Methylosinus sp. H3A: one gene and its partner. The protein of the gene in region 2 interacts with the protein of the main gene of each other region in a pairwise test. Links are inferred from orthologs where the notes say so. Each region holds a gene or a part of one and is shown on either strand. Other genes may lie near its edges. The genes, in order: IY145_RS19760 and IY145_RS16085.

Region 1 (15,136 bases), 800 kb from region 2 along the record:
CGCCGCTGCGCGCCGCCTCGACGCCGGCGTTCAAAGCCAGAAGATTGGTCTGAAAGGCGATTTCGTCGATGAGATCGACGATTTGACCGATCTGGCCGGAGGAGGCTTCGATGGCGTTCATCGCCGCGATCGTTTCCTGCAGCACGCGGCCGCCCTTCTGCGCGCCGTCGCTCGCGCGCGTCACGAGATCGCGCGCCTCGGCGGTGGTTTCGGCGGTGCGCCTGATCGCATCGGACGAGTGGCCGAGGTCGGCGGCGGCCTTTTCGAGGTCCAGCGCCTGCTTTTCGCTGCGCTCGGCCAGATGATCCGCCACGCGGGCCCCTTCCGTCGTCCTGTCGAGAACGGCCTGGGAGTTCTTGGCGACCGCAGCCATAGCGCGCCGCAGCTTTTCGACGGCGAGATTGAAGTCGGCACGCAGCGGCTCGTATTGCGGCGCGAAGGGCTTTGCGAGCCGGGAGGTGAAGTCGCCGCCCGAGAGCCTCTCGAGCCCATGCGCCAGCGCGGCGACGACCTGCGCCTGCTCATCGGCCGCGCGGCGGCGCTCGGCGTCGCTCGCTTCGCGCAGCTCTGCCGCCAGACGACGTTGCGCCTCGGCCTCTCGCTCCAACCGGCGCTTTTCCTGCGCCGCCGCCTCGAAAGCGCGTAGCGCCCGCGCCATGTCGCCGATCTCGTCGCGCTGCTCGACGAAGGGGATATTCTCGTCGAACTCCTCTTTCGAGGCGCGCTTCAACGCCAGCGCGATCGTCGAGAGCGGTCTGCGGATCTGCGTCGCGACGATCCAGAGCGCGACGATTATGGCGAACGCCGTCGCCGTGGTCGGGACAGCCAGCGTCAACGCCTCGTCTCTGCGTCGGCGGACGTCCTCCGCGCGACGTTCGGTCGAGAGCCGCTCGAGCGTCTCGCGCACGAAGGCGTCCATCTCCGCGATCATGCGCTCGCGATTGGCGATCGTCGCCTCGTCATTCGCCTGAACCAACGCAGCCTTGGGGGAGATCGTCAGGCCGAACTCGATCGTATCGTTCTGATAGGCGATGAATTCGCGTATCGCGAGCGAGAGCCTCGTCTTCTGCTGCTCCGACATGCGATCGCCGGCGCGAGGCAAGAGCGCATCGGTCGATTCGCGCAGCCGGTCGAGCGCCTGTCGCAAGATCACCAGCTTTCGCTGGACATCGTTCTTGTCGTCCGACGAAAACACCGAATTGGCGAGGATCGCCACATGCTGCACGGATTGGGCGAGGCCGCGCACCTCGAGGACGAAATCATAGGCCGCCTCGATCTCATCCGTCTGCCGCGCGTGGAGACGCGATTGCCAGAAGGCGAAAACGGAGAGGCAGAGGGCGACAGCCCCGAGCAGCGCGACGACGCCGCCGAGTTTATGTGCGATGCTCGATTTCATTTGATTGAAAGCCGTGTGGAGGAAGCGACGCGCGAACATGCACAGGGTCGCGTTTCGAAACGGCTAACGTCGCGGTCGATAAGGCATTATTTTTTATGACGGATTTGTGAATGGCCGATGGCCGCGGGCGGATGAGGCCGCCTGCGGACCCGCTTTTTTGAATTGTGCTCAGGGCGTGAGCGCCGGCAGCCGCACCGTCGCCAGCGCCAGCGCCGCCATGCCTTCCTGCCGACCTGTGAAGCCCAGACGTTCGGAGGTCGTCGCCTTCACCGCCACCCGGCCGATATCGATCTCCATGATTTTCGCGAGGCTCTCGCGAATGGCGTCGCGATGCGGGCCGACCTTGGGCGCCTCGCAGACGATGGTGGCGTCGACATGGGCGATGATCCCGCCGCGCTCGCGCACGCGCTTGGCCGCGAAGGCCAGAAATATGGAGGAGGGCGCGCCCTTCCATTGCTGGTCTGAGGGCGGGAAATGCTTTCCGATGTCGCCGTCCGCGAGCGCGCCGAGCAGAGCGTCGGTGATCGCATGAGCGAGCACATCGGCGTCGGAATGGCCGGCGAGGCCATGAGTATGCGGCACCGGGACGCCGCCGAGCCAGACCTCGCTCCCCTCGCCGAAGGCGTGGACATCGTAGCCCTGGCCGGTGCGAATATCCGAGAGCTCGCCGAGCAGCCTGTCTTGCGCGCGCAAAAAATCCTCCGGCGTGGTGAGCTTGAAATTGGCGGCGTCGCCCGCGAACACATGGACCTTGTGGCCGGCGGCCTCGGCGACCATGCCGTCGTCGGTGAGTTCGCCGCCGCTCCCGGCGACGAGCCGATGCGCCTCGAGGATCAGCGGAAAGGCGAAAGACTGCGGCGTCTGTACGAAGCGCAGGCTGGCGCGGTCGGGCGTCGCCGTCACCACGCCTTCCGCGTCGATCTGCTTCACCGTGTCGGCGAGCGGCAGGCCGGGCACAGCCGCGCCATGGGCGCGCGCCGCCTCGATCGCCCGGCCGATGAGCGCCGCATCGGCGAAGGGCCGCGCCGCGTCCTGGATCAGCACGATATCCGGGGAGGCGGAGAGGGCCGCCAGCGCCTCGAGGCCGTTGCGCACGCTTTGCTGCCGCGTCGCGCCGCCGATCGCGGGTGCGAGCAGCCGATCCCGCGCGCCCTCCGAAAGCTCGGCGACGCTCGCGCGGTAGAGCTCGGCGTCGTCGGCGTGGATGGCGACGACGAGCGTAGCCGAAGGCGCAGCTTGGTGCATGGCTTCGAGCGTGCGCGCCAGCACAGACTTGCCGAGGAGCGCACGATATTGTTTTGGAAGGCCGTCGCCCGCGCGCACGCCGCGGCCGCCGGCGACGGTGAGGATCGCAATGGTCGAGGAAGAGCTCATAGAAGGTTCCTCTCCCGCTTTTTCGCTGTCGCGTCAATTTCACCTTGGCGTCAATTTTCGCGAATCTCGGGGATGTACTCATTGCGTACGTATGGCTGTCTGCATATAGTATAGGCACGATGACAACTGATGAAATTATAGGCGAGACCATAGGAGCCACGCCTTTGCGCATCGGTTCGCTTCATCTCGAGGGGCGGGCGCTGCTCGCCCCCATGGCCGGCGTGACCGATCTCGCCATGCGGCGGATCGCATTGCGTTTCGGCGCGTCCGCGGCAGTCGGCGAAATGGTCGGGGCGAGCGCACTGGCGCGTGGCGACGCCGAGGCCCGCCATCGGCTCGACGGCTCCGGCCTCGACACCCATATCGTCCAGATCGCGGCGCGCGATCCGGTCGGCGTCGCCGAGACGGCGCGCCGGGCCGAAGCCGCTGGAGCCACTTTGATCGACATAAATATGGGCTGTCCCTGCAAGCGCGTGACCGGCGGCCTCGCCGGCGCCGCGCTGATGCGCGAGCCCGCGCTCGCCGCCGAGCTGGTGCGCGCCGCCGTGGCGGCGGTCTCGGTTCCGGTCAGCGTCAAAATGCGGCTCGGTTGGGATGATTCTAGCCGTAACGCCGCCGAGCTCGCCCGTCTCGTCGCGGCCGAGGGCGCGGCCATGGTGACGGTGCATGGCCGCACGCGCGCGCAATTCTACGAGGGCAGGGCGGATTGGCGGGCGATCGCCGAGGTCAAGGCCGCCGTCGAAATTCCCGTCGTCGCCAATGGCGACTGCGCCTCGCCGCGGGACGCCGCTGCGATGCTCGCGGCTTCGGGCGCCGATGCGGTGATGGTGGGCCGGGCGGCGCTGGGGCAGCCCTGGCTCGTCGGCGACATCGCGCATTTTCTGGCGACCGGCCGTCGCCGCGCCGCGCCCTCCGCGACAGCGCGGCTCGAGGCGGCGCTGGACCATTTGGACGGCCTGCTCGCGGCCATGGGCGCGAACGCCGGCCTGCGCCACGCGCGCAAGCATCTATCCGCCTACGCCGAGCGGGCGGAAGGAGGCGCCGAAGAGCGCGCGCGTCTGCGCGGGGCGCTCGTCGCCTCCGCCTCGGCCGAAGAAGTCCGTGGACTTCTTCGCCGGCTGTTCTCGCTCGAGCCGGCGCAAAGGGAGCCGGCTCCGGCACATTGCTGACGCGAAAGTCCCATAGAGGATCGGCGCGCGATCCGCGCCCGAAAATGAGTCCGAGGTGTCGAGATGACGGCCGAATCCAACCCGCAGCGGCGCAAGAGCGCGCTCACGACGCCCGTCGGCGCGAGGCTGCGCGTTATCGCCGACGACAATCGCGCCTGCATTCTCGAGGCGCTGCCGAATGTGATCCTGGCGATCCGCCCGGACGGCGTGATCGTCGACGCCAACGCCGCAGCCGAGTCCTTTTTCGAGATCGGCAAGCCGATCCTCATCGGGCAGGAGCTCGGCCGTCTGGTGCCCTTCGGCTCGCCGCTGCTCGCGCTCATCGAGCAGGTGCGCGAGCGCGGCTCGGCGATCAACGAATATCGCATCGACCTCGGCCGCCCCGGAATGGAGGGCGAAAGGCGCGTCGATGTGCATTGCGCGCCGCTGCCCGAGAGCGAGGGTGGCGTGCTGGTCGTGCTGCAAGAGCGCACAATTGCCGATAAAATAGACAGGCAGCTGACCCATAGGGGGGCGGCGCGCACGGTTTCTGGGCTCGCGGCGATGCTCGCGCATGAAATCAAGAACCCGCTGTCGGGCATTCGCGGCGCTGCGCAACTGCTGGAAAGCTCGGTGGGAGACGCAGATCGGGCGCTGACGCGGCTGATCTGCGAGGAGACCGACCGCATCGTCCGCCTCGTCGACCGCATGGAGGTGTTCTCCGACTCGCGGCCGCTCGAGCGCGAAAAGGTCAATATTCATGTCGTTCTCGACCATGTGAAGCGCGTCGCCCGCAGCGGCTTCGCCCGCCACATTCGCTTCATCGAGAATTACGACCCCTCGCTGCCGCCCGTCGCCGCCAATCGCGACCAGCTGGTGCAGGTGTTCCTCAATCTGGTGAAGAACGCCGCCGAGGCGATCGGCGACGCCATAGACGGCGAGATCGAGCTCTCCACCGCCTTCCGGCCCGGGGTCAGCCTGCGCACGCTGGGCGAGAAGCGCCCGGTCGGCCTGCCGCTCGAATTCTGTGTGCGCGACAATGGCCGCGGCGTGCCCGAGGACATAGCCGCGCATTTGTTCGATCCCTTCGTCACCACGAAGACTTCCGGAACTGGCCTCGGACTTGCACTGGTGGCCAAGATCGTCAATGACCACGGCGGCATCGTCGAATGCGAATCTCATCCGAGGCGAACCACTTTCCGTATCCTGATGCCGATGTATCGCAACAAAGACGAGGAGAAACGAGCAGACGAACGACGAGCCAGAAAACAAATTCCCGTCGCCGAGGGACCGGAGCCGGCGCCAAGAGAGCGCCGCTCGTGAGAACGATCTGCTGGAGAAAAATCCGATGACCCACGGCGAGATTCTGGTCGCCGACGACGACGCCGCGATCAGAACGGTGGTCGCGCAGGCGCTGTCGCGCGCCGGCTATGAGGTGCGCACGACCGGCACAGCCGCAACCCTGTGGCGCTGGGTGCAATCGGGCGAGGGCGATCTCGTCGTCACCGATGTCGTGATGCCGGACGAGAACGCTTTCGAGCTTTTGCCGCGCATCAAGAAATTGCGCCCCGATCTGCCCATCATCGTGATGAGCGCGCAGAACACATTCATGACCGCGATCCGCGCCTCCGAGCGCGGCGCCTATGATTATCTGCCCAAGCCTTTCGATCTGAAGGAGCTGGTCGGCATCGTCGGCCGCGCCATGGCCGAGCCGCGCAAGAAGAACGAGATCGACGGCCCGGACGATATGGAGGGCATGCCCCTCGTCGGCCGCTCGCAGGCGATGCAGGAGATCTATCGCTCGCTCGCGCGGCTGATGCAGACAGACCTCACTGTCATGATCAATGGCGAGTCCGGCACCGGCAAGGAGCTGGTCGCTCGCGCGCTGCACGACTACGGCAAGCGCAAGAAGGGCCCCTTCGTCGCCATCAATATGGCGGCCATTCCGCGCGATCTCATCGAGAGCGAGCTGTTCGGCCATGAGAAGGGCTCGTTCACCGGCGCCAATCAGCGCTCTATCGGCCGCTTCGAGCAGGCCGAGGGCGGCACGCTGTTCCTCGACGAGATCGGCGACATGCCGATGGAGGCGCAGACGCGTCTTCTGCGCGTGCTGCAGCAGGGCGAATATACGACCGTCGGCGGCCGCACGCCGATCAAGACCAATGTCCGCATCATCGCCGCGACCAATAAGGATCTGCGCGCGCTGATCCAGCAGGGCCTGTTCCGCGAAGATCTCTATTTCCGCCTCAACGTCGTGCCGCTGCGGCTGCCGCCGCTGCGCGAGCGCTCGGAGGACATCGCCGACCTCGTGCATCACTTCTTCAAAGTGGCGGCGAGCGAGGGCCTGCCGCAGAAATATATCGAGCAGGCGGCGCTCGACCGCATGAAGCGCTATCGTTGGCCGGGCAACATCCGCGAGCTGGAGAATCTGATCCGGCGCCTCGCGGCCCTGCATCCGCAGGAGGTCATCACCGAGCAGGTGGTGGAGCTCGAGCTCGAGCATGAGATGCGTCAGGCTTCGCCCGGCGACCGGCTCCTGCCGGCGACGTCCGTCATGGCGGATATGCCCTCCGACAAGGATTTGACGCTCTCCACCTCGGTCGAGCAGCATCTCGCCAAGCTGTTCCGTGACCATGGCGATCGCCTGCCGCCGCCGGGCCTCTATCATCGGGTCATCCGCGAGATCGAGGTGCCGCTGATCTCCGCCGCTCTCGCCGCGACGCGGGGCAATCAGATCAAGGCCGCGGAGCTGCTCGGCCTCAACCGCAACACGCTGCGCAAGAAGGTCAACGATCTCGACATCCGCCTGATGCGCTCGCCGCGATAGCGCGGACTCCTTCTCCCGCTCGCGGGAGAAGGGAGCGCGCGAGATTGCCACTCCGCGCATCGCGACCTATACAGGCGCATGTCCATGGCGGGAGAGATTCAGGCGCCTGCGCCGCCGGCCGCGCCCAGGAAAAGATCTTGGCGCCTGTGGTTCGGGCCGATCGCGGTCGTCGCGGCAGTGGCCTGCGCGCTCGCGACTTTCTTCGTCATGGCCGAGCTCGCGCCCGTCGCGCCGACCAGCGACGTCGTCTATCCTCTGTTCTTCGCCGACGCGGTCGCGCTGGTCCTGCTCGCCACTCTGGTGCTGGTCAAGGCGGGCTCGCTCATCGGTTCCTGGCGGCGCGGCGCGGCGGCGGCCGGGCTCCATATTCGCATCGTCGGCTTCTTCTCCGTGCTGGCGCTGACGCCGGCCATCATTCTCGCCATCGTCGGCTCGGTGACGCTCGAGCGCGCGCTGAACCCGCAATTCCTCGCCATGGTGAAGACCTCGGTGCATAGCACGGCGGAGGCGGCGCGCGTGTTCCGCGAGACGCAATGCCGCTCGCTGCTGCAGGAGGCGCAGCTCTCCGCCTCGGACCTCGATCGCGCGCGCGCCATGTTCAACGCCGATCGCGGGCTGTTCCACGAATTTTTTGTCTCGCGAGCGCGCTTCCTCGGTTTTTCCGTGGCGGCGATCGTCAAGACCGACGGACAGATATTGGAGCGCGTCGATGTGACGGCCGACGGCTCGGCGATCGTCATCGCGCCGCCGGCTTCCGATTTCGAGGATGCGCGCATAGGCGAGCCGCTCTGCCTCGTCATCGACGACGGGCGCACTTTCGTCGCGCTGCGGCCGCTGTCGACCTTTCCGGACACATTCCTCTATGTGACGCGTCCGGTCGATCCTTTCGGCGTGCAATTTCCGGAGCAGGCGGCGAGCCTCATCGCCACCTATGACGCTTTCGAGGCCTATCGCGGCGCGGTGAAGAAGGCCTTCACCGTCATGTATGCGCTGCTCGCCACCATAATGCTGCTCTCGGCGGTCTGGGTCGGTCTCGACTTCGTCGACCGGCTCGTCGCGCCGATCCGCGCGCTCATCGCCGCGACCGATCAAGTGTCCGCCGGCAATCTCGATGTGCGCGTCGATGTCGAGCGCTCGCACGGCGATCTCGCCCGGCTCGGCGCCGTCTTCAACAATATGACCAGCGAGATCGAGCAGCAGCAGAGCCGTCTGCTCACGGCCAATCGCCAGAACGAGGAGCGGCGTCTGTTCACCGAGGCGGTGCTCTCCGGCGTGCCGGCGGCCGTCATCGGCGTCGACGCGGAGGGGCGGATCAATGTGCTCAACCGTTCGGCGGAGGAGCTTCTCGTCGGCGGAGCGGGACGTGACGGCGCCACGGCGGCGATCGGCGCGCGGGCGGCCGAAGCTCTCCCCGAGATCGCGCCCATTCTGGCCGATGCGGTGGAAGCCTTTCCGCGCGCTATTCAGACGCAGATCAACATCAGGCGCGGCGCCAAGGAGCTGACGCTCGCCGTTCGAGTCACTTCGGCGAGCATGCAGCAGGGGGGCTCGGATTTCGTCGTGACGCTCGACGACATCACCGATCTCGTCACCGCGCAGCGGACCTCCGCCTGGGCCGATGTCGCTCGGCGCATCGCTCATGAGATCAAAAATCCGCTGACGCCGATCCAGCTCTCCGCCGAGCGCCTGAAGCGCAAATATGGCAAGCACATCACCTTCGAGCGCGACATCTTCGACCAATGCACCGACACGATCGTGCGGCAGGTCGACGACATCAAGCGCATGGTCGACGAATTCGCCTCCTTCGCCCGCATGCCCAAGGCGCGGCCCGAGCGCGACGATCTGTGCGACTGCATGCGCCAGGCCTTTTTTCTGACGCGAGTCGCCCATAACGACGTGGAAATGACACTGACACTGCCGGACGCGCCGGTCTTCGCGGTCTTCGACCGGCGGCTCTTGTCGCAGGCGCTCACCAATATCGTGAAAAACGCCGCCGAGGGCATCGCCGCCCGCGAGGACGCCGCGGCGCATGACGCCAAGCGGATCGATATCAGCCTCGGCGTGCGCGACGCAATGGCGGAGATCGATGTGATCGACAATGGCAAGGGATTCCCGGCCTTCAACCGACAGCGCCTGCTCGAGCCTTATATGACGACGCGCGCCGAGGGCACCGGGCTCGGCCTGCCTATTGTCGCCAAGATCATCGAGGACCATGGCGGACGACTCGAACTGCTCGACGCCCCCTCCGGAACCGGCGCCTGTGTGCGCCTGTTCATTCCGCTCGGCGAGGCCGCCGCGGCGGAGGAGGCGCAGGCGCGGACTTCGTGAATGGTGAGGCAGATGGTCAGCGACATTCTCATCGTCGACGACGAGGAAGACATCAGAGAGCTCGTCGCCGGCATTCTCGGCGACGAAGGCCATGGCGTTCGCACCGCCAAGGACGCCGATGGCGCGCTGGCGGCGATCGAGCAGCGCCGCCCGCATCTCGTCTTCCTCGACATATGGCTGCAGGGCTCGCGCCTCGACGGCATGCAGGTTCTGGAGATCATCCAGAAGCAGCACAAAGATCTGCCTGTGGTGATGATCTCGGGCCACGGCAATATAGAAACAGCGGTGAGCGCCATAAAGCTCGGCGCCTATGACTTCATCGAGAAGCCATTCAAGGCGGATCGTCTCCTGCTCGTCGCCGAGCGCGCGCTCGAGGCCTCGCATCTGCGCCGCGAGATCAGCGCGCTGCGCCAGCGCGCCGGCGCCTCGGACCGCATCGTCGGCAGCTCCTTCCCGGCGCATCAGCTGCAGCAGATCATCGCCCGCGTCGCGCCGGTCAATTCGCGCGTGCTCATCACCGGCCAGCCCGGCTCGGGCAAGGAGCTCGCCGCGCGTTGTCTCCATGCGGCTTCGCAGCGCGCCCTCGGCCCCTTCGTCGTCATCAATGCGGCGACGATCACGCCGGAAAATATGGAGATCGAGCTCTTCGGCAGCGAGGGCGGCGACGGGCCCCGTAAGATCGGCGCGCTCGAGGAGGCCCATGGCGGCACGCTCTTTCTCGACGAGATCGCCGACATGCCCAAGGACACGCAGTCGAAAATCCTGCGCGTCCTCGTCGAGCAGACGTTTCAGCGCGTCGGCGGGACGGCGCGCGTCGAGGTCGATGTGCGTATCATCTCCTCGTCGGCGCGCGACCTCGCCTCGGCGATAGAGGAGGGGGCGCTGCGCGAGGATCTCTTCCATCGCCTCTCCGTGGTGCCGATCCGCATCCCCTCGCTCGCCGAGCGTCGCGAAGATATCCCCGAGCTCATCGAATATTTCATGGAGCAGGTGTCGGCGACCTCCGGCATGCCGCGCCGCAAGATCAGCGAGGACGCGCTCGCCGTCATGCAATTGCACGACTGGCCCGGCAATATCCGCCAGCTCCGCAACAATGTGGAGCGGCTGATGATTTTGACCGCCGGCGACGCGACCGCCGAGGTTTCCGCCGATATGCTGCCCTCGGAGATCGGCCAGCTCGTCCCCTCGACGCCGGCCGGCGTGCGTGGCGAGAAACTGATGAGCCTGCCGCTGCGCGAGGCGCGGGAAGTGTTCGAGAGAGAATATCTGATCGCCCAGCTCAATCGCTTCAGCAACAATATTTCCCGAACGGCCGAATTTATCGGAATGGAGCGGTCGGCGCTCCATCGCAAGTTGAAGTCGCTCGCCATCGAATGAGGCGACAAATCTCGCCGATACAAGACCTTGTGAAAATTTCCTATTGGCTCTGCGGCTGTTTGGCTCTAGTTGATGCGTTTCGTCTCGTCGTAAACACGTCGAAACAGCGAGTTACAGGACCGTAAGTGGAGGCCTTTCGCCGCATGAAGGAGTTGCGTCTTGCGCATTGCGCCGGCGCAGTCTCTAATATGCGGTTGGATGGCTATGGACCGATAAGAGCGACGCAAGTCGCCCCGATAACGAAAAACAGAACAGGATAGCCGATGTCCTCCGAACGCGCGCAGAATCTGCAAGATACGTTTTTGAATTACGTGAGGAAGAACAAAGTCCCGCTCACGATTTTTCTGGTCAACGGCGTCAAATTGCAGGGCATCGTGACTTGGTTCGACAATTTCTGCCTCTTGCTGCGCCGCGATGGGCATTCCCAGCTCGTTTATAAACATGCGATCTCGACGATCATGCCCGGTCATCCGATCCATATGTTCGAGCCGGGTGAGGAAGGCGCGGAGAGCGCGCCAGAACGCCATCGCTGAGCGGGATTTCGGAAGATCGGCGCCCGATTTTCCGTTGAAAGTCCCGCGAAAACAATAGACGCTGACAAGATGCGGGGCGAGCCGCCGCCGCGCTTCGCTCAGCGGGTCGAGGTCGGGTTGAGCGAAAAAACATCAGCGTCCGAGGACCGGACCGCCGGCGCGTCCACAAAGGCTCTCGTGGTCGGCCCCTATCCCACGCGCACGCGGCCTTCCGAAGCCGCGGGGCAGGGGGCGGAGCGCGATCCTGTCTCCCGGCTCGCCGAAGCGGTCGGCCTCGCCGAGGCGATCGAGCTCGACATCGTCGGCGAGATCGCCGTCTCTCTGCACGACGTCCGGCCCGCGACCTATCTCGGCAAGGGCAAGGTCGAGGAGATCGCCGAGACGGTGAAAGCCGCCGAGGCGGAGCTGGTGACGATGGATTGCCAGCTCTCGCCGGTGCAGCAGCGCAATCTGGAAAGAGCCTGGGGCGCCAAGGTCATCGACCGCACCGGGCTGATCCTCGAGATTTTCGGCCGCCGCGCCCGCACCAAGGAGGGCGCGCTGCAGGTCGAGCTCGCCCATCTCGCCTATCAGAAATCGCGCCTCGTGCGATCCTGGACCCATCTCGAGCGTCAACGCGGCGGCTTCGGCTTCCTCGGCGGCCCCGGCGAGACGCAGATCGAGACCGATCGCCGCCTCATCGAGGAGCGCATGGCGCGCATCGAGCGCGACCTCGACCAGGTCAAGCGCACGCGCGGCCTGCACCGCAAGAAGCGCCGCGAGGTGCCCTATCCGGTCGTCGCGCTCGTCGGCTACACCAACGCCGGCAAATCGACGCTGTTCAATCGCCTGACCAAGGCCGGCGTGCTGGCCGAGGACATGCTGTTCGCGACGCTCGACCCGACGTTGCGGCAGATTCGCCTGCCGCATGGCGCAAAGATCCTGCTTTCGGATACGGTCGGCTTCATCTCCGATCTGCCGACCATGCTGATCTCCGCCTTCCGCGCCACGCTGGAAGAGGTGACGCTGGCCGACGTCATCCTGCATGTGCGCGACGTTTCGCATCCCGATTGGGAGGCGCAGGCCTCCGACGTCGAATCCATTCTCGGCGAGCTCGGCCTTTCCGGCGAGGCGGGGACGCGCATTCTCGAGGTCTGGAACAAGATCGACGCGCTCGATCCGGAGCGGCTCGCCGCCATGCGCGTCGCCGCGCGCGGCCGCAAGGGCGTCGACCGTCCCTCGCTCGTCTCGGCGCTGACCGGGGAGGGGCTCGACGCGCTGCTCGATCGCATAGAGACGCGACTGGCGGAAGGGCGCGTCCGGCTCGAGGTCGAGCTCGATCCCGCCGACGGCGCCGGCATCGCCTGGCTCCACGCCCATACGGAAGTGCTGGATCGGCAGACTTTGCCGGACGGGAGAGCGCGGCTTGTCGTGCGCGTCGCGCCGGAGCGATTCGACGGGGTGACGCGGCGCTATCCGCAGGCCGAAGTGCGCGCGGAAGCGACGACCCGGCGGCGCGCGCGCTAATTTCATAGGCGCGCCTCGAGCCGCGAGGCGTTCGCACTCCGAGGGGCCTCCGCATCATGGATCGAATCTATCTGGTGATCGCCATTCTCTGCGAGGTCGTCGGAACCTCCGCGCTCAAGGCGAGCGAGGCTTTTTCGAAGCCTTTGCCTTCGATCATCGTCGTCATCGGCTATGGCGTGTCCTTTTTCCTGCTGTCGCTCGCTCTGCGCAGCATTCCGGTCGCCGTCGCCTATGCGATATGGTCGGGCGTCGGCCAAGCGTTGATCGCCCTCGTCGCCTGGTTGGTGTTTCGCCAGACGCTCAATGCCGGAGAAATGGCCGGAATGGGTCTCATCATCGCCGGCGTCATTTTGCTGAGCCTCTTTTCCCAGACCGCCCATTGAGGACGCTTCGATGACTCTCTCCCTGCTCGTCGGCAATAAGGCCTATTCCTCCTGGTCGCTGCGGCCCTGGCTGCTGCTGAAGCAATTCGAGATTCCCTTCGAGGAGACGGTGGTTCCGCTCTATGGCCCGGAGTCGAAAGAGAGGCTCCTCGCCTTTTCGCCGGCCGGGAAGGTTCCGGCGCTACGCAGCGACGACGTAATCGTCTGGGATTCGCTCGCCATCATCGAATTCATCGCCGAGCGCTTTCCCGATCTCGCGATCTGGCCGCGCGATCCGGCGGCGCGGGCTCTGGCGCGCTCGCTCGCGGCGGAAATGCATTCCGGCTTCACCTCGATGCGAAGTGAATTCCCCACCAATTTCCGCCGCGCGCCGCGCCCGATCGCGCCGCCGAGCCGGGAGGCCGCCGCCGATATCGCGCGTATCGACGCCGCCTGGCGCGACGCGAGAGCGCGCTTCGGATCGGAGGGGCCGTTTCTCTTCGGCGCCTTCTCCGCCGCGGACGCCATGTTTGCGCCGGTCGTCTGTCGATTTACGACCTATGTCCTCGAGGTCTCGTCGCAAGCGCAGGATTATATGCACGCGATTCTCGCTCTGCCGAGCTATCAGGCATGGCTGAGCGAGGGACGCGGCGAGCCCTGGGTTCTGGAAAAATTCGAAAAGTGAGCGGGCCGCTGCTCACGCACGCTCGGCGGCTTTCGCCGCGAGCCACAATGCTTCCATCTCGTCTAGCGTCGAATCCTGCGGGCGCGTTCCCTTTTCCGTGAGCGCGCGCTCGATGAAGCGAAAGCGCCGCTCGAATTTGGCGTTGGCGCCGCGCAGCGCCTGCTCGGGATCGGCCCCGACATGGCGGGCGAGATTGGCGACGGCGAAGAGAAGATCGCCGATCTCCTCCGCGACCGCGGGCGAGGGAGGCGCGTCTCCTTCCCCGAGCTCCGCTTCCACCTCCAGCGTCTCCTCGCGAATTTTCTCGAGCACGAGCCGCGCGTCGTTCCAGTCGAAGCCGACCTTGCCGGCCTTCTCCTGCAATTTGATCGCGCGCGTCAGAGCGGGCAGGGCGGGTGGAACGCCGTCCAACAGGCCCGGCGCCTCCTCTATGCCGCGGCGCTCGGCGCGGAGCTGCTTTTCGCGCGCCTTGATCTGCGCCCATTGCACCGAGACGTCGGCCGCCGAGGCCGCGGTTTTGTCGCCGAATACATGTGGGTGGCGGCGGATGAGCTTGTCGGAGATCGCCGCGACGACATCGACGAAGGCGAAAGCTCCGACCTCCTCCGCCAGCCTCGCGTGGAAGACGACCTGCAGCAGCAGGTCGCCGAGCTCCTCGCGGAGATCGCCGAGATCGCCGCGCTCGATCGCATCGACGACTTCATAGGCTTCTTCGAGCGTATAGGGGGCGATGCTCGCGAAGGTCTGCTCGAGATCCCATGGACAGCCGGTTTGCGGCGTGCGCAGGGCCGCCATTATGCCGAGGAGGCGCGCGATTTCATCCTGTGTCATCGATGCGCCTCTGGCCGGCCGAACGGGCGTCTGAAAGCGCGAGCGGCGCGTTGTTTTGACGCAGTCGGTCGCGCAAAAAAGGTGAGGAATTCGAGGCGCTTTGCTCTAGCATCGAGGCCGGATATCGACTGCGCCCTTGGTGTGCAGCCCTCTGCAGTCGATCCGAGGGTCCGGGGCCGTAGTACGCCTTGCAAACGACAGCGCCTCGGACCCGACTTGCGCATCCGAGGTAAATAATCGTCATTGCTGGCAGGCGCGCGCCGCCGCAAGCCGAATTCGGCTTGCGGCTCGCATTTTCAGCGCGTCAGTCGAGCGTGATCGACAGAGCTTCGCGACCCTTTGCCGTGTCGACGACCTGCATCGTCACAGGCTGGCCTTCGGCGAGATGATTGACGCCGGAGGGGCCGAGGATCGAGATATGGACGAAGACGTCCTTGCCGCCGTCGTTCGACTGCACGAAGCCGAAGCCCTTGGTCTCGTCGAACCATTTGACCTTGCCGGTGACCGGCACTGCCGTCGACGGATCGGGAGCCTGACGACGCGGAGGCCGGTCGAAGCCGCCGCCGCTGCTGCTGGGGCTGCGCGGGCGCTCGGCGGTCGCGGTCGAAAGATCGACCTCGAGCACACGCGAGACCTGCTGGCCCTTGACCGAGCTCGCGACCTGCACCTTCAGCTTGGCGCCGGGCGGCAAGGCTTCGAAGCCGGCCGCCTGAACCGCGCCGATATGCAGGAACGCGTCGCCCGTGCCATTGCCGAGCTCGACGAAGCC
Region 2 (15,002 bases):
CCATATTGATGGTCTCGCATGATCTCGGATTCCTCTCCAATCTCTGCGATCGGGTGATTTGGATCGACGAGGGCGCGGTGCGCGAGACCGGCGCGCCGGAGGTGGTCATCCCCCATTATCGCAAAGTCGTGCTCGCGGCCGCCTGATTTGCGCCGAGGGTGGGAGGAGTGCGAGCCTGAAGGCTCGCTCCCGAGCCCGCTCTATTCAGGCTGCGAGGCTCTGCGGCTCTGTGGCGAGCGCGTCATAGCCCGATAGTCGGCGCATCGGGCTCGTGCTCATATTGCGGCGGAAAATCAGCAGAATCGACACGCCGACTTCGAGAGCCGCCACCGCCGCGAGCAGAAAGGCGAAGCGCGCATCGGCGCGCAGCAGCGATTCGAGCGCCACCAGAAAGAAAATATGCGCTGCCGGAATGGCGATGATGACCAAGGAGCTCATGCCGCCGCGCCGTCCGGTGACGCTGCCGAAGGTCAGCACTAGCGCCATCGCCAATAGCGTGTGGGCGATGGCGAGCGACGGCACGCCGAATCGCTTGGCCGCCTCTGCCATCCACTCGCCGGCCTGGCGCCGGTCCAGCCGGGCGATCTGCCAATTGGCGATGAACTCCGGCAAGGTCAGCTCATAGACTCCGCGCCAATTGCGCGGCGGCAGCGCCTCGCTGCCCTGCATGGGCAGCGCCATGGCGTATTCGTCGAAATTGGCGATGCGAACTTCATCCGTGTCGAAGGGCTTGGTCTGAATGCTGCCGTTGGACAGCGCCACGACGACGCCCGAGGGCTGGCGGCGGAATTCGGCGCGCGCCGCGGTGATCGTCTCCTCCTGGCGCTTCTCGATGGAAATCTGCCGCACGAAGAGATTGACGGCGATGTCCGGCGTCTCCCAGCGTTGCAGATAGAGCGTCTTCACGCCATTGTCGAAAGTGTAGAAATGCGCCGCGTCGAGCATGCGGTGGTTGAGCGAATTGCGCACCACATTGATGACGTCCTGCAAGCCGCTGGCGTAATAGGGCGCGACGAGATTGGCGAGCCCATAGCCGAGGACGACGAGCGCGCCGGCGCAGACGATCGCCGGCCGGCACACCGACCACACCGACAGTCGCAGCGCATAGAGAACCGCGATCATGCCCTCATTGGACATGCGCGCGAATTCGAGCGCCGTGGCGACGCCGATCGCCATGGGCAGAGTGATGAAGCCGACGGTCGGCATGGTGCCGATCAGCGCCGGGGCCAGCAGGCCGGCGCGAATCGCGGCCGGCGTCAGCGTGTAGAGCAGATAGGAGAGCACGACCGGCACGATGAGCGCGAGCTGGACGACGAGCGTGCTGAACAGGATTCGCCGAGCGAGATAGAGGAAGAGAAGGCGAGGCATGAGTCCTGTTCCGCGCGTCGAGAGCCGCCTTCCCGAGAGGAAGGCCGCCGCCGCACGCTAGTCTCATAGCGGAATTCGGCCTATTTGCGAAATTTCGCCCAGGCGGCTTTGGAAAACTCCTTCCAGGCGGCGTCGAAGACGCCCGTCGAAGGCAGGGCCGTCGCTCCCGCCCAATGGGCGAAATAGATTTCCCTGCCGTCCGGATCGAGCGGCTTGCCGTCGGAAAAAGTGATTCCGGGCGCCTTGTAGAAGCTCTCATGCGAGGCGCGCTCGACGCAATGCGGCAAAAGCGTGATCGCCAGCCCGCGCCTATGGGTCACGAAATTGACCAGCGGCTGAGCGAAGAGCTGCCCGCGCTTGCGTACTTCGTGGAAGATTTTCGCGTCGTCGCGAATCGTCTCGATGAAGTGCTCGAGCTTCAGATATTTGCTCGATGTGACCCAGAAGCCGTCATTGAACAGCAGCGCGTCGCGCAGGAAAGGGTAGTCCGCCTTCTTCTCGTTATAGACATATTCGAAGCTCGGCGAAGCGACGATGAACTCGGTCTTCTGGGCCTCGAGCCGCCCGAAGAGCGGCGAGAAGTCGCGGAACAGCACGACGTCCACATCGACATAGACGACCTCGTCGAGCGGCAGAGCGAGCGCCTGCAGCTTGCGCAGGCGGCGGCGATTGCCGTTGAAGGGGCCCGGATAGAGCTCCGCGGCGAGTCTGTCGATCGCCTCGGGAACCTCCTCGATGAAATGCGCGCCATAGATTTCCGCCGCGCGCCGCGTCTGCGCGACATTCTCGTCATAGGGGACGAGATAGAGCGGCAGATGGGCGTTCGTCTGGGCGTAGCTCTCGAGGAAGGGGAGCAGCCAGTCGATGATCTTGTCATTGCCGACGATGGCGACGCCATAGCGCTTGCCTGGAACCGCTCCGCTCTGGTCGGGGGCGGCGCGTAGCGGGGAAAAATCTGGATTTGCGGGTCGAAGGCTCATATACCCCGTCTACTTGGAAACGCCGCCGCAGGGCAAGCGGCCGGGCGGACAGGGGCTTTGCCCGGAAGACCGAACGCAACGGGAGACGCCGATAGAGTCCCTTGTTTCCAATGATGTTTCAGCCGATGAGCGGCCGCTCGCCGGAAAAACGGTCGCAGTGGTCCATGCGGCCTGGCATTCCTGCGGCAGCTATCAGGTCAATGTCGGCCAGCTCGAGGCCTATCGCGCGCTCGGCGCGCGGACGATCTCGGTCGCGCTGATGGACGCGCCGGCTTCGCCCCCGCCCGAGGGCGCGCGCTGGCGGGCCTATCTCGCCGCCTCCGCCGATCTGCCGGCGGATCGGCGCTATTTCTGCGGTCCGAGCCGATGGGCCGCGCTCGCGCCGTCCTTTCTCGCTCACGCCTGGTGGCGGTTGATCCATGGCGATCAGGCGACTTGGCTCGTCGAGCTCGCCAAGATCGCCGCCCTGCCGCCGGGCCTCGCAGACGAACATATCGATCTCGTCCACGCCAATCATTACTTCACCCTTCCATTCGTTGCTCGATTGCTTCGGGAACGAAACGTTCCGGTCATGGTCGAGACGCAGGACATACAGGCGCGTCAGTATATTCTGCGAAACCAGGGCGGGTTCTTCGTGCCTCCCTATGCGACCTATGACGACATGCTGTCGATCGAGCTCGAGTGGATGCGCGCCGCGGACCTCTGCATACATCTCAACGAGGAGGAGCGGGCCGAATTCGCCCGGCTGCTGCCGCAGGCGCGGCACCGCCTCGTCTATCCCGCCATCGCGCCCGTTCCCTGTGGGCCGGGCGGCGAGCGCATCGTCATCGTCGCCAGCGACAATTACGCGAATTTCGTCAGTCTGCGCTGGTTCCTGCGTGAGGTCGCGCCGTTCGCGCCGGGAGTCGAGATGGAGATCTACGGCAATATCGACGCCGGCGTGAGAAGCCGCGACAAGGCGCTCTTCGACGCCAATCGGCGCCTCTTCAAGGGCCGCGTCGACGATATCGGCGCCGTCTATGCGCAGGCCGCCTGCGTGCTGCTGCCGACGATCGAGGGGCACGGGCTCTCGGTCAAGGCCGTGGAGGCGATGGCGAGCGGCGCGCCGCTCATCGCGACGCGCCGGGCGTTTCGCGGCATGGCCATCGATCCCGAGCGGCTGAGCAATGTGACTCTGGCCGACGAGGCCGGCGCTTTCGCCGCCGCCTTGCGCGCCGCGGGCCAACGCCGCAAAAGCGGCGCGCGCTCCCAATCGGACACGCGCCGTCTCTATGACGAGATGTTCAGCTCCGCCGCCTATGCGCGCGCCTTGCGCGAGGCGGCCGCGCCGCTGCTCACACAACGAACGCTGCTCACGCAATGAATGGTCCCGCCGCTCTTCCGCTCGCTGGCCGGCATGTCGCCATCGTCCATCCGGCCTGGCATTCCTGCGGCACTTATCGCGTCGTGCTGGGACAGGTCGCCGCCTATCGCGCGCTCGGCGCCCGCGTCGCGCCTGTCGCCATATGCGATATGCCGGGATACACGCCGGATCGCGCCTGGCGCTGGCGCTCCTTTGTCGAGGCGACGCCGGAACTCTCGCAGGGCGAGCGCTGGTTCGGCGGCGCGTCCTTTCACGCTTTCGCGGCGCCGCGGTTTCTGCGCGATGTGCTCTGGCCCTATCTCCACGGCGATCAGGCGGTCATTCGCGCCGGCGTCGCCGAGCGCGCGGAGCTGGCGCCGGGCCTCACCGATCGCCGCTTCGATCTCGTCCATTGCAATCATTTCTTCCTGATGTCGGTGGCGAAGCGCCTCGCGCGCGGCGCGCCGATCCTGCTCGACAGCCATGATCTGCAAGCGCGCCAATTCGCGCTGATGAACGAGCGCACGCCATGGCTGCCGCCGCGCGTGACCTATGATCGAATGCTCGCCCGCGAGCTCGAATTAATGCGCGGCGCCGATCTGCTGCTGCATCTCAATGCGCAGGAATATGACGATTTCCGCGCGCTGCTGCCGGAGAAGGAGCATGCGCTGCTCTATCCCAGCGCGCCCGAGGCGCCGCTCGGTCCCGGCGGCGGCGATATTCTGCTCGTCGCGAGCAACAACAGCGCCAATGTCGACAGTGTGTGCTGGTTCCTGCGCGAGGTTCTCGCGGACGCTTCGATTGCGAATCTGCGCATCGTCGGCAATGTCGACGCCGGCGTGAAGGCGCGCGATCCCGCGCTCTACGCCGCCCATCGCGCCGCCTTCGTCGGCCGCGTCGACGATCCTGGCGCGGCCTATGCGACGGCGCGCCTCGTGCTGCTGCCGACGATCAGCGGACACGGCCTCTCGATCAAGACTGTCGAGGCGCTGGCGAGCGGTCTGCCGCTCATCACGACGAGTCATGCTTTTCGCGGCATGCGCGTCGATCCGGCGCGCTTTTCCGATGTGATCGTCGCCGATAGCGCCGCGGATTTCGCGCATGCATTGAAGGCCGCCGCGGCCGACGCGCGCGTTCCGAGCGAAGCGCAGCGCGCGGCGAGCGACATGCGGCGCTTCTATGACGCGCATTTCTCGCTCGACGCCTATCGCGCCAATATCGCCGATCTCGCGCCGCCGCTCATCGGCGCCGCGATGCGCGCCTGAAGGCGCGCATTCAACTCATCAAACATAGTCCAGCATTCGCGCGAGATCGAAGCTCGAGCGCTTTCCCAGATCGTCGCCATTGCGATCGAGGAATTCCTGCGCGCGGCGCCGTCCTTCCTCGCGCAGCATGAGCAGGAAATCCCATTCTGCGATGAGCTTGGAGGAGGCGGACAGCTCCGCCGCCATATCCGTCGCAATGGCGTGAATGCGCATGGCGGCCCAGCGCGCGCCTTCGCTATGGCCGGGATCGGCGACTTGGCGCAGCAGCGCGATCATGCGCAATTCCTTCAGCAGCGGCGAGTTGAAGGAAATCTCGTTCAGCCGGTTCAATATGTCGATCGCGCTGCGCGGCGTCTCCTTGCGCTCGATTGGATTGATCTGCACCAATATCGTATCTTGCGACGCGCATTCGCGCACCAGTGGCGTGATCGTCGGATTGCCGGCGTAGCCGCCGTCCCAATAGGCTTCGCCGTCGATCTCGATCGCCTGGAACATGGTCGGCAGACATGCCGAGGCGAGCAGCGCCTCCGCCGAGAGATCGGCGTTGCGGAAGACGCGCGCCCGGCCGGTGCGGACATTGGTCGCGGTCACGAACAGCTTGATGGGCGATTTGGCCAGGCGCTCGAAATCGATGGTCTCGCGCAGTATGTCGCGCAGCGGATTGGCCCCGGCGGGATTGAGATCATATGGCGAGACGAGCCGCGAGGCCATGTCCATGGCGAGAAAGGCAGGCGAATTGTCCAGCGTCCAGCGGCCGAGCGCCATGTCCAGAGGGGGGCGCTGCAGCGGGCTGAAGCGGGCCGCGCTGGCGACGCGCCGCCAGAAGCTCTCCATCGCCGCCCGGGCGCCTTCGGCGCCGTCCAGCGAGAAGCCGTGGATGAGCGCCGCGGCGTTCATCGCGCCGGCCGAGGTGCCGGAGACCCCGTCTATGCGCAGCCAGGGCTCCTCGATCAGCCGATCGAGAACGCCCCAGGTGAAGGCGCCATGCGCGCCGCCGCCCTGCAAAGCCAGATCGACGAGAATTTCGTCGCGCATCGCGCCTGTCCCGCCCCCATCTTACGTCAGGGAAATAGGGGAGCCCGGGCAAAAGCGTAGCGTATTTTTCCCCTTCCGCGTGTGCGGGCTTGACCCGCGCCGCCGAGGCGCCATTCTCCTGTCATGATCCGCATGGGCCATCCAATCTCCCCGCAGCCGGGCGCGAGCTTCGCCAATCTCGGCGATCGGCCGCGCGAAATCTTTCGCCAGATCGTGGACACTTATCTGTCGAGCGGCGATCCGGTCGGCTCGCGCCAGCTGTCGCGGCTGCTGCCCATGGCGCTGTCGCCCGCCTCCGTGCGCAATGTGATGCAGGATTTGGAGGAGCTCGGCCTCGTCTATGCGCCGCACACCAGCGCCGGCCGCTTGCCGACCGAGCTCGGCCTGCGCTTTTTCGTCGACTCGCTCTTGCAGATCGGCGACGTCGCCGAGGACGAGCGCGCGCAGATCGAGGCGCAGGTCGAGGCCGCCTCCAAGGACCATGACCTCGAGGGCGTGCTGGCCGAGGCGACGAGCATGCTCTCCGGCCTCACCCGCGGCGCCGCCGTCGTCGTGACCAGCAAGGACAATGCGCGGCTGAAGCAGATCGAATTCGTGCGTCTCGAGCCGGAGCGCGCGCTCGCCATTCTCGTCGGCGAGGATGGCTCGGTCGAAAATCGCGTGCTGCAGGTGCCGCGCGATCTTCCGGCCTCCTCGCTGATCGAGGCGGCCAATTATCTCAACGCCCGCATTCGCGGCCTCACGCTCGGTCAGGTTCGATCGGAGATAGAGGACGCGCGCAAGGCGGCGCAGACCGAGCTCGACGAATTGACGGCGAGGCTCGTCGACGCCGGGCTCGCGAGCTGGGGCGGGGCGGCGACGGATCATCGCCAGCTCATCGTGCGCGGCCAAGCCAATCTGCTCGAGGATCTGACCGCAATGGCCGATCTCGACCGCATCCGCCTGCTGTTCTCCGATCTCGAGACCAAGACCGAGGTCATCGATCTTCTGGAGCGCGCCGAGACGGGGGAGGGCGTGCGTATTTTCATCGGCTCGGAAAACCGCCTGTTCTCGCTCTCCGGCTCCTCGATGATCGCCGCGCCATTGCGCGACGGCAATAAGCGTATCGTCGGCGCGCTCGGCATCATCGGCCCGACGCGGCTCAATTACGCGCGCATCGTGCCGATGGTGGATTATACGGCGAAAGTAGTGGCGCGGGTGGTCGGGGGGTAGGTGAGCGGCGTCCGTTTCGGATCGGAGATTTTCATGCCCCAGTCCCGCGGCGCATTCGACGCGGCGGCGCATTTCGATGAGGCTTCGGCGACGCGATACGATCGCAGAATTCGATCGTTCTGCCCGAGCTACGACGCGCTGCACTACATCATGGCCGCTTGGTTCGAGCATCTGCCGGAGCGAGCCGAATTTTTGTCTGCTGGCGCGGGAACGGGCGCGGAAATTCTCGCCCTCGGGCGCCGTTTCCCCTTTTGGCGCTTCACCGCGGTCGATGTCTCGCGCGATATGTCGAACGCTTGCCGCGATCGCGTCGTCGCGGCCGGAATGGCGGATCGGACGGCCTGCTTCCATGGACGACTGCAGGAGTTTCGACCGGCGACGCCATTCGACGCGGCCTCGTCCATATTCGTCTCTCACTTCATTGCGGGGTGGAACGAGAAGCTCGCCTATTTTCGCGCCGTCTCGTCCCTTCTGAAACCCGGAGGGACGTTCGTTCTCGCCGATCTTTTCGGCGATAGAGCGTCGCGCGAATTCGGCTCTCTGCTGGAAGCCTGGCTCGTATCCTATGCGTCTCAGGGCGTCGAGACGCGGGAGCTGGAGAAGGACCGCGCTCATATCGACGATGACATCGCTTTCGCTTCCGAGAGTGAATTGCTGGATTTGCTGAATGAAGCGGGATTCGACGCGCCCATCCGCTTCTATCAGACCTTCCTCTTCGGCTGCTGGGCGATGACGAAACGACATTGAAAGCAAAATGTCGACGCGAGGCGACACACAAAGAAAAACGGCGCCCCGAGAGGCGCCGTTTCCATTTTCGGCAGATGAGCGACGTCGCTCAGTGGTTGTAGGCGCGCTCGCCGTGATCGGCGATGTCGAGGCCTTCGCGCTCCTGGTCCGGGGCGACGCGCAGGCCGATGACCACATCGACGATCTTGTAGAGGATCGCCGAGCCGATGCCCGACCACAGGATCGTCGCGCCGACGGCGGTCGCCTGCGAGATCATCTGCTGGGTCATGTCGTATTTGCCGGCGAAATTCTCGCCGATATTGGTGTAGTCGGTGATGCCGACGCCGCCGAAGTCCGGGCTCACCAGAATGCCGGTGGCCAGAGCGCCGGTGATTCCGCCTATGGCATGCACGCCGAACACGTCGAGCGAGTCGTCATAGCCGAAGAAGTTCTTCACCTTGGAGACGAAGAACAGGCTGATCGGCGAGACGATCAAGCCCAGAACGATGGAGCCGATCGGCCCGGCGAAGCCGGAAGCCGGCGTCACCGCGACGAGGCCGGCGACGGCGCCGGAGATGAGGCCGAGCAGCGAGGGCTTGCCCTTGACCGCCCATTCCGTCAGCAGCCAGGAGAGCGCCGCCGCGGCGGTCGCCACCATCGTGTTGACGAAGGCGAGCGCCGTCGTGCCATTGGCCTCGAGGTTGGAGCCGGCGTTGAAGCCGAACCAGCCGACCCACAGCAGCGAAGCGCCGACCATGGACAGAGTCAGCGAGTGCGGTGGCAGCGCCTCTTTGCCGTAGCCGATGCGCTTGCCGATGATCAGCGCGCCGACGAAGCCGGCGATGCCCGCGTTGATGTGGACGACGGTGCCGCCCGCGAAGTCCAGAGCGCCGACGCCCTTCATCCAGGGCGCGAGGCCGCCGGCGATCCAGCCGACAGAGCCGAGCAGCGTGTCGATCTCGCCTTGAGCGGCGGTCTTGGCTTCATCCGTGGTCGCAGCGGCGAGCTTGGTCGCCGCGTCGACGAGGGCGTTGGGATCGGCGACGCCCCACACCCAATGCGCGACCGGGAAGTAGATGATCGTCACCCACAGCAGCACGAAGACGAAGGCCGCCCCGAATTTGATGCGCTCGGCGAAGGCGCCGATGATGAGCGCCGGCGTGATCATGGCGAAGGTCATCTGGAACACGAAATAAGCGTATTCCGGAATGACATGGCCGGGCGTGAAGGTCGGCGCGTTGGAGGAGGCGTCAACGCCCTTCAGGAACAGCTTGTTGAAGCCGCCGATATAGGCGTTGAGCGAGCCGCCGTCGCCGAAGGCCAGCGAATAGCCGTAGAGCGTCCAGACGACGCCGACGAGCGACACGATGGCGAAGGTCTGTGTGAGCACGGACAGAGCGTTCTTCGAGCGCACCAGGCCGCCGTAGAAGAGCGCGAGACCAGGGATCGACATCAGCAGCACGAGCGCGGAGGAGACCAGCACCCAGGCGGTGTCGCCGGGATTGGGCGTCGGCGCATTGCCGGCGGCGAGGGCGGGGTCGGCGAGGCCCACGGCGATCGCCGCGCCGACGAGGATCGAAGCCGCAGACAGGCTCCGAGGCAGACGAAGTCTCATTGGGAACTCCTGGTGATTTTTCGTGAGTGGGTCAGAGCGCGTCGGCGTCGCGCTCGCCGGTGCGGATGCGGATCGTCTGCTCGAGAGGAAGAACGAAAATCTTGCCGTCGCCGATCTGCCCGGTGTGGGCGGCGGTGGTGATCGCTTCGATGGCCTTGGCGACGAGCTCCGACGTCACGGCGACCTCGATTTTCAGCTTCGGCAGGAAGCTGACGGCGTATTCCGCGCCGCGGTAGATCTCGGTGTGGCCCTTCTGACGCCCGTATCCCTTGACTTCCGTCACGGTGAGACCGTGGACGCCGATGTTCGTCAGCGCGTCACGGACCTCATCGAGCTTGAAGGGCTTGATGATCGCTGTCACGATTTTCATCTGCCTATCCTGTTGTTCTGGACCTTCATGGCTGTGACGGCTCGCCCTGCGAGACGGCGCCCAATGTGGCGAGGGCCATGATGAGCACCGTTGTGCTCAGGCCGCGAGCTTTCAAATGCCGTGCCAGCCACCGCGCGGTTTCGCGGGGCGACACGAAACAGAAAAGAACTGCAAATCAAATCAATTCCGTGGCGAAGAGCCGCAGGAGGCGGGCAGTGCGCAGGACAAGGGTTTTCCGCCCGGCGCCGTCGCAGGGGCTCAGCAGGCGGACGCGAGAGAAGGCGCCTGGAAAAAGGCGGCAGGCGCCTATTAAATAATCAGCGGTCTGCTCGAGTTTCGATTGAGAGATCGCGGATCAGTCCCTCCTGCGCCACCGAGGCGATGAGACGTCCATCCTTGGAGAAGATCATTCCGCGCGTGAGCGTCCGCGCGCCGGCGGCGGTGGGGCTGTCCTGGGCGTAGAGCATCCATTCGTCGATGCGGAACGGCCGATGGAGCCACAAGGCGTGGTCGAGGCTCGCGACCTGCAAGCGATCGTCGAAGATCGAGCGTCCATGCGCGATGAGCGCAGTGTTCAGCAGCGTCATATCCGAGAGATAGGCGAGCACGGATTGGTGCGTCGCCAGATCGTCGCCGATGCGGTCGACCAGTCGAAACCAGATGAACTGCTTCGCGTCCGCCTTCGCAGTGTTCGAAAAATAGGCGTGTGGATCGACGACGCGTATATCCACCGCCGGAGATCCGGCGATGCATTCGGTGGCGCCCGGCGGCAGGAATTCGGCGAAGCGCTCGGCCAGCGCATTCTTCGTCGGCAGGCTCTCGGGAGGGGGGGCCTGCGGCGCCGGGAACGCATGCTCGAGGCCGGGCTCGTCGATCTGGAACGACGCCTCCATGGAGAAAATCGTCCGCCCGCGCTGGCGGGCCACGCAGCGCCGGGTCGTGAAGCTCCTGCCGTCGCGCAGACGTTCGACCGCAAAATCGATCGGCGCGTGCGGATCGCCGGGCAGGATGAAATAGGCGTGCAGCGAATGGGCCGGCCGCTCGGGCGGGACCGTCCGCTGCGCGGCGACCAGCGCCTGTCCCACGACCTGCCCGCCATAGACGCGCGGGCTGCGGGACCGGCTGTAGCCGCGGAAGACGTCCTCGCCGAGGGGCTCGAGGTCGAGCAGCGCGAGCAGCTCATGCGTGGGGTGGGGGGCGTCCATGCGGATCAGTCGACCGGCCGCGCCTCCTCCGGCAGCATGATGGGAATGCCGTCGCGGATCGGATAGGCGAGCCGCGCGGAGCGGGAGATCAGCTCCTGCCGCTCGGCGTCATATTCCAGCGTCGATTTGGTGAGCGGGCAGACCAAAATCTCCAAAAGGCGCGGATCGACCTTCGTCGCTTTGGATGCGGAAGCGTCCTCGCCTTCGCTCGCGGGCTTCTCGGATTTGTCGCTCATCGTGGCGCCTTTCTGCAAGTCAGAAGCGGTATATGCCGCAGCGGCGGAAATAATCTCTAATGAAATTGCGGCGGATCGTCGCTGTTCTGCGCCAGATCGAGCTCGGCCAGCGCGACGAGAATCTCGGCGCGCGAGCGCAGGTCGACCGCCTCGAGCAGCGCTTGCTTCTCATTGGCGCCGAAGGGGCTCATCATCGCGAGCGCATTCACCAGCGCCTCGTTGGGGGCGGCGTCTATGCTGGTCCAATCGACGTCGAGCTGCGAGCCGTCGGCGAATTCGCGCAGCATGCGGATCATCCCCGTGCGATCGACGTCGGCCTCGCCGGCGCCGGGCTCGAGATCGATCAGGAAATCGTCATAGCTGACCCGGCAGGTCCGATAGGCCAGCGTCGCCGGCAGCTCTTCCTCTATGCGGAAGCGCGCGATCCCGGTGAGGGAAATGAGATAGCGGCCGTCGCCGGTCTCGGAGAATCGCGTGATGCGTCCGGCGCAGCCGATACGGTGCAGGATCGGGGTCTGCTCGCGCTCGTCCTGACCCGGCAGAGGCTGGATCATGCCGATGACGCGCTGCGAGGCGATGGCGTCGTCGACCATCGCCAGATAGCGCGGCTCGAATATGTTGAGCGGCAGCTCGCCGCGCGGCAGCAGCAGCGCGCGGGTCAGCGGAAACACCGGAACGACGTCCGGCAATGCGTTCGCATCTTTATAGGGTTGATTGACGCTCATGTCGGTCAGCGGCGATCGCCGCCACTCCTCGAGAAACTCGCTCGGATCAGGAGAACAGCAGCGACGACAGGCGCCGCCGCGCGCCTATGGTCGCTTGGTCGAGCGGCCCCCAGGCGTCGAAGAACTGGATGAGTTGCTTCCGCGCCCCGTCGTCGCTCCAACTACGGTCCTTTCGGATGATGTCAAGGAGCGCGGTGGCGGCCTCGTCGCGCTTGCCCTTGGCGTTGAGCGCGAGGGCGAGATCGAAGCGCGCCTGCAGATCGTCCGGATCGAAGCCGACGCGCTTTTGGAGCTCGTCGATCTCGCCGAGATCGGAGGCGGCGAGCGCATTCTCGAGCGACGCCGCCGCTGCGGCGACGAGCGGGTCCGCGCGCGTTGGGGCGGGCAGGCCGTCGAGCAGTGCCTGCGCGTCTGCGAGACGGTCTTGCTCCACATAGAGGCGGGTGAGTTCGGCCGCCGCTTTGGCGAAGGGCGGGGTCTCTCCGACGAGCTCGAGCAGGATCGCCTCGGCGGCCTCCAGCTGGCCCTCGCCGATCAGCGCCTCGGCGGTGAGAAAAGCGTCGGTTCCCTCGTCCTCGAGCGGGCCGGCGAGCCGCTCGATAAAGCCGCGCAGCTGCTTCTCCGGCAGCGCGCCGACGAAGCCGTCAGCCGGCCGGCCGCGCTGGAAGGCGACCACGGCGGGAATGGATTTCACGCCGAGCTGGCCGGCGATCTCCGGATGCTCGTCGATATTCATCTTGACGAGCTTCACCCGTCCGTCGGCGGCTTTCACCGCCCGCTCCAGGGCAGGCGCGAGCTGCTTGCAGGGCTCGCACCAGGGCGCCCAGAAATCGACGAGCACGGGCTGGCGCAGCGACGCCTCCAGAACGTCGGCGCGAAATGTCGCCGTCGTCGTCTCGGTCGCCCGGGTGTCGTCTTGCGCCGTCAGTTCCGCCGCCATCGCACCGTCTCCCGCACGCTCTCCCGCTGGGCGTCACTCGCCCGCCAGCCGTCGCTCGCGTCCTCAACGCCTCACGAAAGTCAGATAGACCGGTTTGCGTCCGGCCGCCATCGCTTTCGCCTCGTATTTCGTCTGCGTCCAACCCTCCCAGGGCGTGAGCCAGTCCGCCGACGTCGCCGCGGTCCATGCAAAATCCGTGGCGTCCCGGACGCGCGCCAGCGCCCAGCCGGCATAATCGTCGATGTCTGTCGCAAAACGCAATTGCGCGCCCGGCGTCATCACCCGCGCGAGCGCGTCCAATGTCTCCTTCGCGACGAAACGCCGCTTGCGGTGGCGGCGCTTGGGCCATGGGTCCGGGTAGAAGAGGAAGGTCCGGCCGAGGCTCGCTCGCGGCAGCCAGCCGATGACCTCGGCCGCGTCGCCCTGATGGAGGCGGATATTGGCGAGGCCCAGCGCGTCGATTCTGGCGAGGAGCTTGGCCATTCCATTCACGAAGGGCTCGCAGCCGATGAAGCCGACATCGGGGCGCGCCGCCGCGGCCGCGACGAGATGCTCGCCGCCGCCGAAGCCGATCTCGAGAAAAACGTGCTGGACGGGGGCCGAAAATAGGCTCGCCGCCGAAGGGCAGGGCGCCGAGAGGTCCAGCGTCAGCTTCGGCAAGAGATCCTGAAGCAGACGCGCCTGGCCGGCGCGCAGGGCCTTGCCCTTGCTGCGCCCGTAGAGGCGGCGCGCCACAAGGGGCGCGCCGCTGTCGGTCTCATTCATGGCGCCGTCGTCTTCGCCGATTGCGCTCATCGGGACTTGGCCGATTACACTCGTCAGGAGAAGTGCGCCTTCAGCGCCTCGGCGAGGTCGGTGCGCTCCCAGGAGAATCCGCCTTCCTCGTCCGGCGTGCGGCCGAAATGGCCATAGGCCGAGGTGCGGGCGTAGATCGGCTTGTTGAGCTGCAGATGCTCGCGAATACCGCGCGGCGACAAGCGCAGAATCTGCGGCAGCACCGCCTCGACCTTGTCCTCGGGCACTTGGCCGGTGCCGTGCAGATCGACATAGATCGACAGCGGCTCGGCGACGCCGATGGCGTAGGAGAGCTGCAGCGTCGCGCGGTCGGCGAGGCCGGCCGCCACGATGTTCTTGGCCAGATAGCGGGCGGCGTAGGCGGCCGAGCGGTCCACCTTGGTCGGATCCTTGCCGGAGAAGGCGCCGCCGCCGTGGGGAGCCGCTCCGCCATAGGTGTCCACAATGATCTTGCGGCCGGTGAGGCCGGCGTCGCCGTCCGGGCCGCCAATGTGGAACTTGCCGGTCGGATTGACGTGCCACACCGTCTCCTTCGTCACAAAGCCCGCGGGCAGCGCTTCGAGGATATAGGGCTCGACGATGGCGCGAATGTCCTGCGGCGTGAGATTCTCGTCGGTGTGCTGGTGCGAGAGCACGATCTGCGTGGCCTCGACCGGCTTGCCGTTCTCGTAGCGCAGAGTGACCTGGCTCTTGGCGTCGGGGCCGAGGCCTTTCTCCTTGCCGCTGTGGCGGGCGTGGGCGAGCTTCTCGAGGATTTTATGCGCGTAATAAATGGGGGCCGGCAGCAGGTCGGGCGTCTCGCGCACCGCATAGCCGAACATGATGCCTTGATCGCCCGCGCCTTCGTCCTTATTGCCGGCGGCGTCGACGCCCTGGGCGATATCGGCCGATTGCGCGTGCAGCAGCACTTCGACATCGGCGTTCTGCCAATGGAAGCCGGCCTGCTCATAGCCGATGGATTTGATCGCCTTGCGGGCGACGTCGACGATCTGCTCCTTGGGGATGGCGGGGCCGCGCACCTCGCCGGCGATCACGACGCGATTGGTGGTGGCGAGCGTCTCGGCGGCCACGCGGATCTGATAGGGGTCGACGCCGAATTTGGCGCCCTCGCGAAAAAACAAATCGACGATTTCATCGGAAATACGGTCGCATACCTTGTCGGGATGGCCTTCCGAAACCGACTCGCTG

What was found.
Region 1: the proteins of IY145_RS16085 (region 2) and IY145_RS19760 interact in binary tests that used the Escherichia coli proteins (3 or more experiments, as listed by UniProt). The link is inferred for Methylosinus sp. H3A from one-to-one orthologs.

What each region holds. Positions count from the first base shown.
Region 1 is NZ_JADNQW010000005.1:3,623,419-3,638,554, forward strand. Bases 3,254-6,121 are described here. They hold IY145_RS19760 (two-component system sensor histidine kinase NtrB), read left to right. Parts: upstream 3,254-4,002; coding sequence 4,003-5,241; downstream 5,242-6,121. Other genes in these bases: dusB (tRNA dihydrouridine synthase DusB), read left to right, coding at 3,254-3,939; ntrC (nitrogen regulation protein NR(I)), read left to right, coding at 5,267-6,121. Outside these bases: IY145_RS19745 (methyl-accepting chemotaxis protein), read right to left, coding at 1-1,396; IY145_RS19750 (bifunctional 2-C-methyl-D-erythritol 4-phosphate cytidylyltransferase/2-C-methyl-D-erythritol 2,4-cyclodiphosphate synthase), read right to left, coding at 1,565-2,770; more of dusB, read left to right, coding at 2,935-3,253; more of ntrC, read left to right, coding at 6,122-6,745; IY145_RS19770 (sensor histidine kinase), read left to right, coding at 6,824-9,073; IY145_RS19775 (sigma-54 dependent transcriptional regulator), read left to right, coding at 9,086-10,450; RNA chaperone Hfq, read left to right, coding at 10,714-10,983; GTPase HflX, read left to right, coding at 11,101-12,489; IY145_RS19790 (multidrug efflux SMR transporter), read left to right, coding at 12,546-12,872; IY145_RS19795 (glutathione S-transferase family protein), read left to right, coding at 12,883-13,536; mazG (nucleoside triphosphate pyrophosphohydrolase), read right to left, coding at 13,549-14,367; IY145_RS19805 (cold-shock protein), read right to left, coding at 14,672-15,136.
Region 2 is NZ_JADNQW010000005.1:2,815,155-2,830,156, forward strand. What follows is about bases 8,245-10,978. They hold IY145_RS16085 (P-II family nitrogen regulator), read right to left. Parts: upstream 9,914-10,978; coding sequence 9,575-9,913; downstream 8,245-9,574. Other genes in these bases: IY145_RS16080 (ammonium transporter), read right to left, coding at 8,245-9,543; IY145_RS16090 (acyl-CoA thioesterase II), read right to left, coding at 10,231-10,978. In the rest of the region: IY145_RS16040 (ABC transporter ATP-binding protein), read left to right, coding at 1-146; IY145_RS16045 (LptF/LptG family permease), read right to left, coding at 205-1,368; IY145_RS16050 (hypothetical protein), read right to left, coding at 1,449-2,348; IY145_RS16055 (glycosyltransferase), read left to right, coding at 2,506-3,711; IY145_RS16060 (glycosyltransferase), read left to right, coding at 3,708-4,955; IY145_RS16065 (patatin-like phospholipase family protein), read right to left, coding at 4,974-5,990; heat-inducible transcriptional repressor HrcA, read left to right, coding at 6,114-7,202; IY145_RS16075 (class I SAM-dependent methyltransferase), read left to right, coding at 7,236-7,949; more of IY145_RS16080, read right to left, coding at 8,038-8,244; more of IY145_RS16090, read right to left, coding at 10,979-11,118; IY145_RS16095 (Trm112 family protein), read right to left, coding at 11,124-11,354; IY145_RS16100 (LON peptidase substrate-binding domain-containing protein), read right to left, coding at 11,411-12,079; IY145_RS16105 (co-chaperone YbbN), read right to left, coding at 12,126-13,019; tRNA (guanosine(46)-N7)-methyltransferase TrmB, read right to left, coding at 13,083-13,784; metK (methionine adenosyltransferase), read right to left, coding at 13,838-15,002. UniProt on the Escherichia coli protein: Involved in the regulation of nitrogen metabolism. Regulates the activity of its targets by protein-protein interaction in response to the nitrogen status of the cell.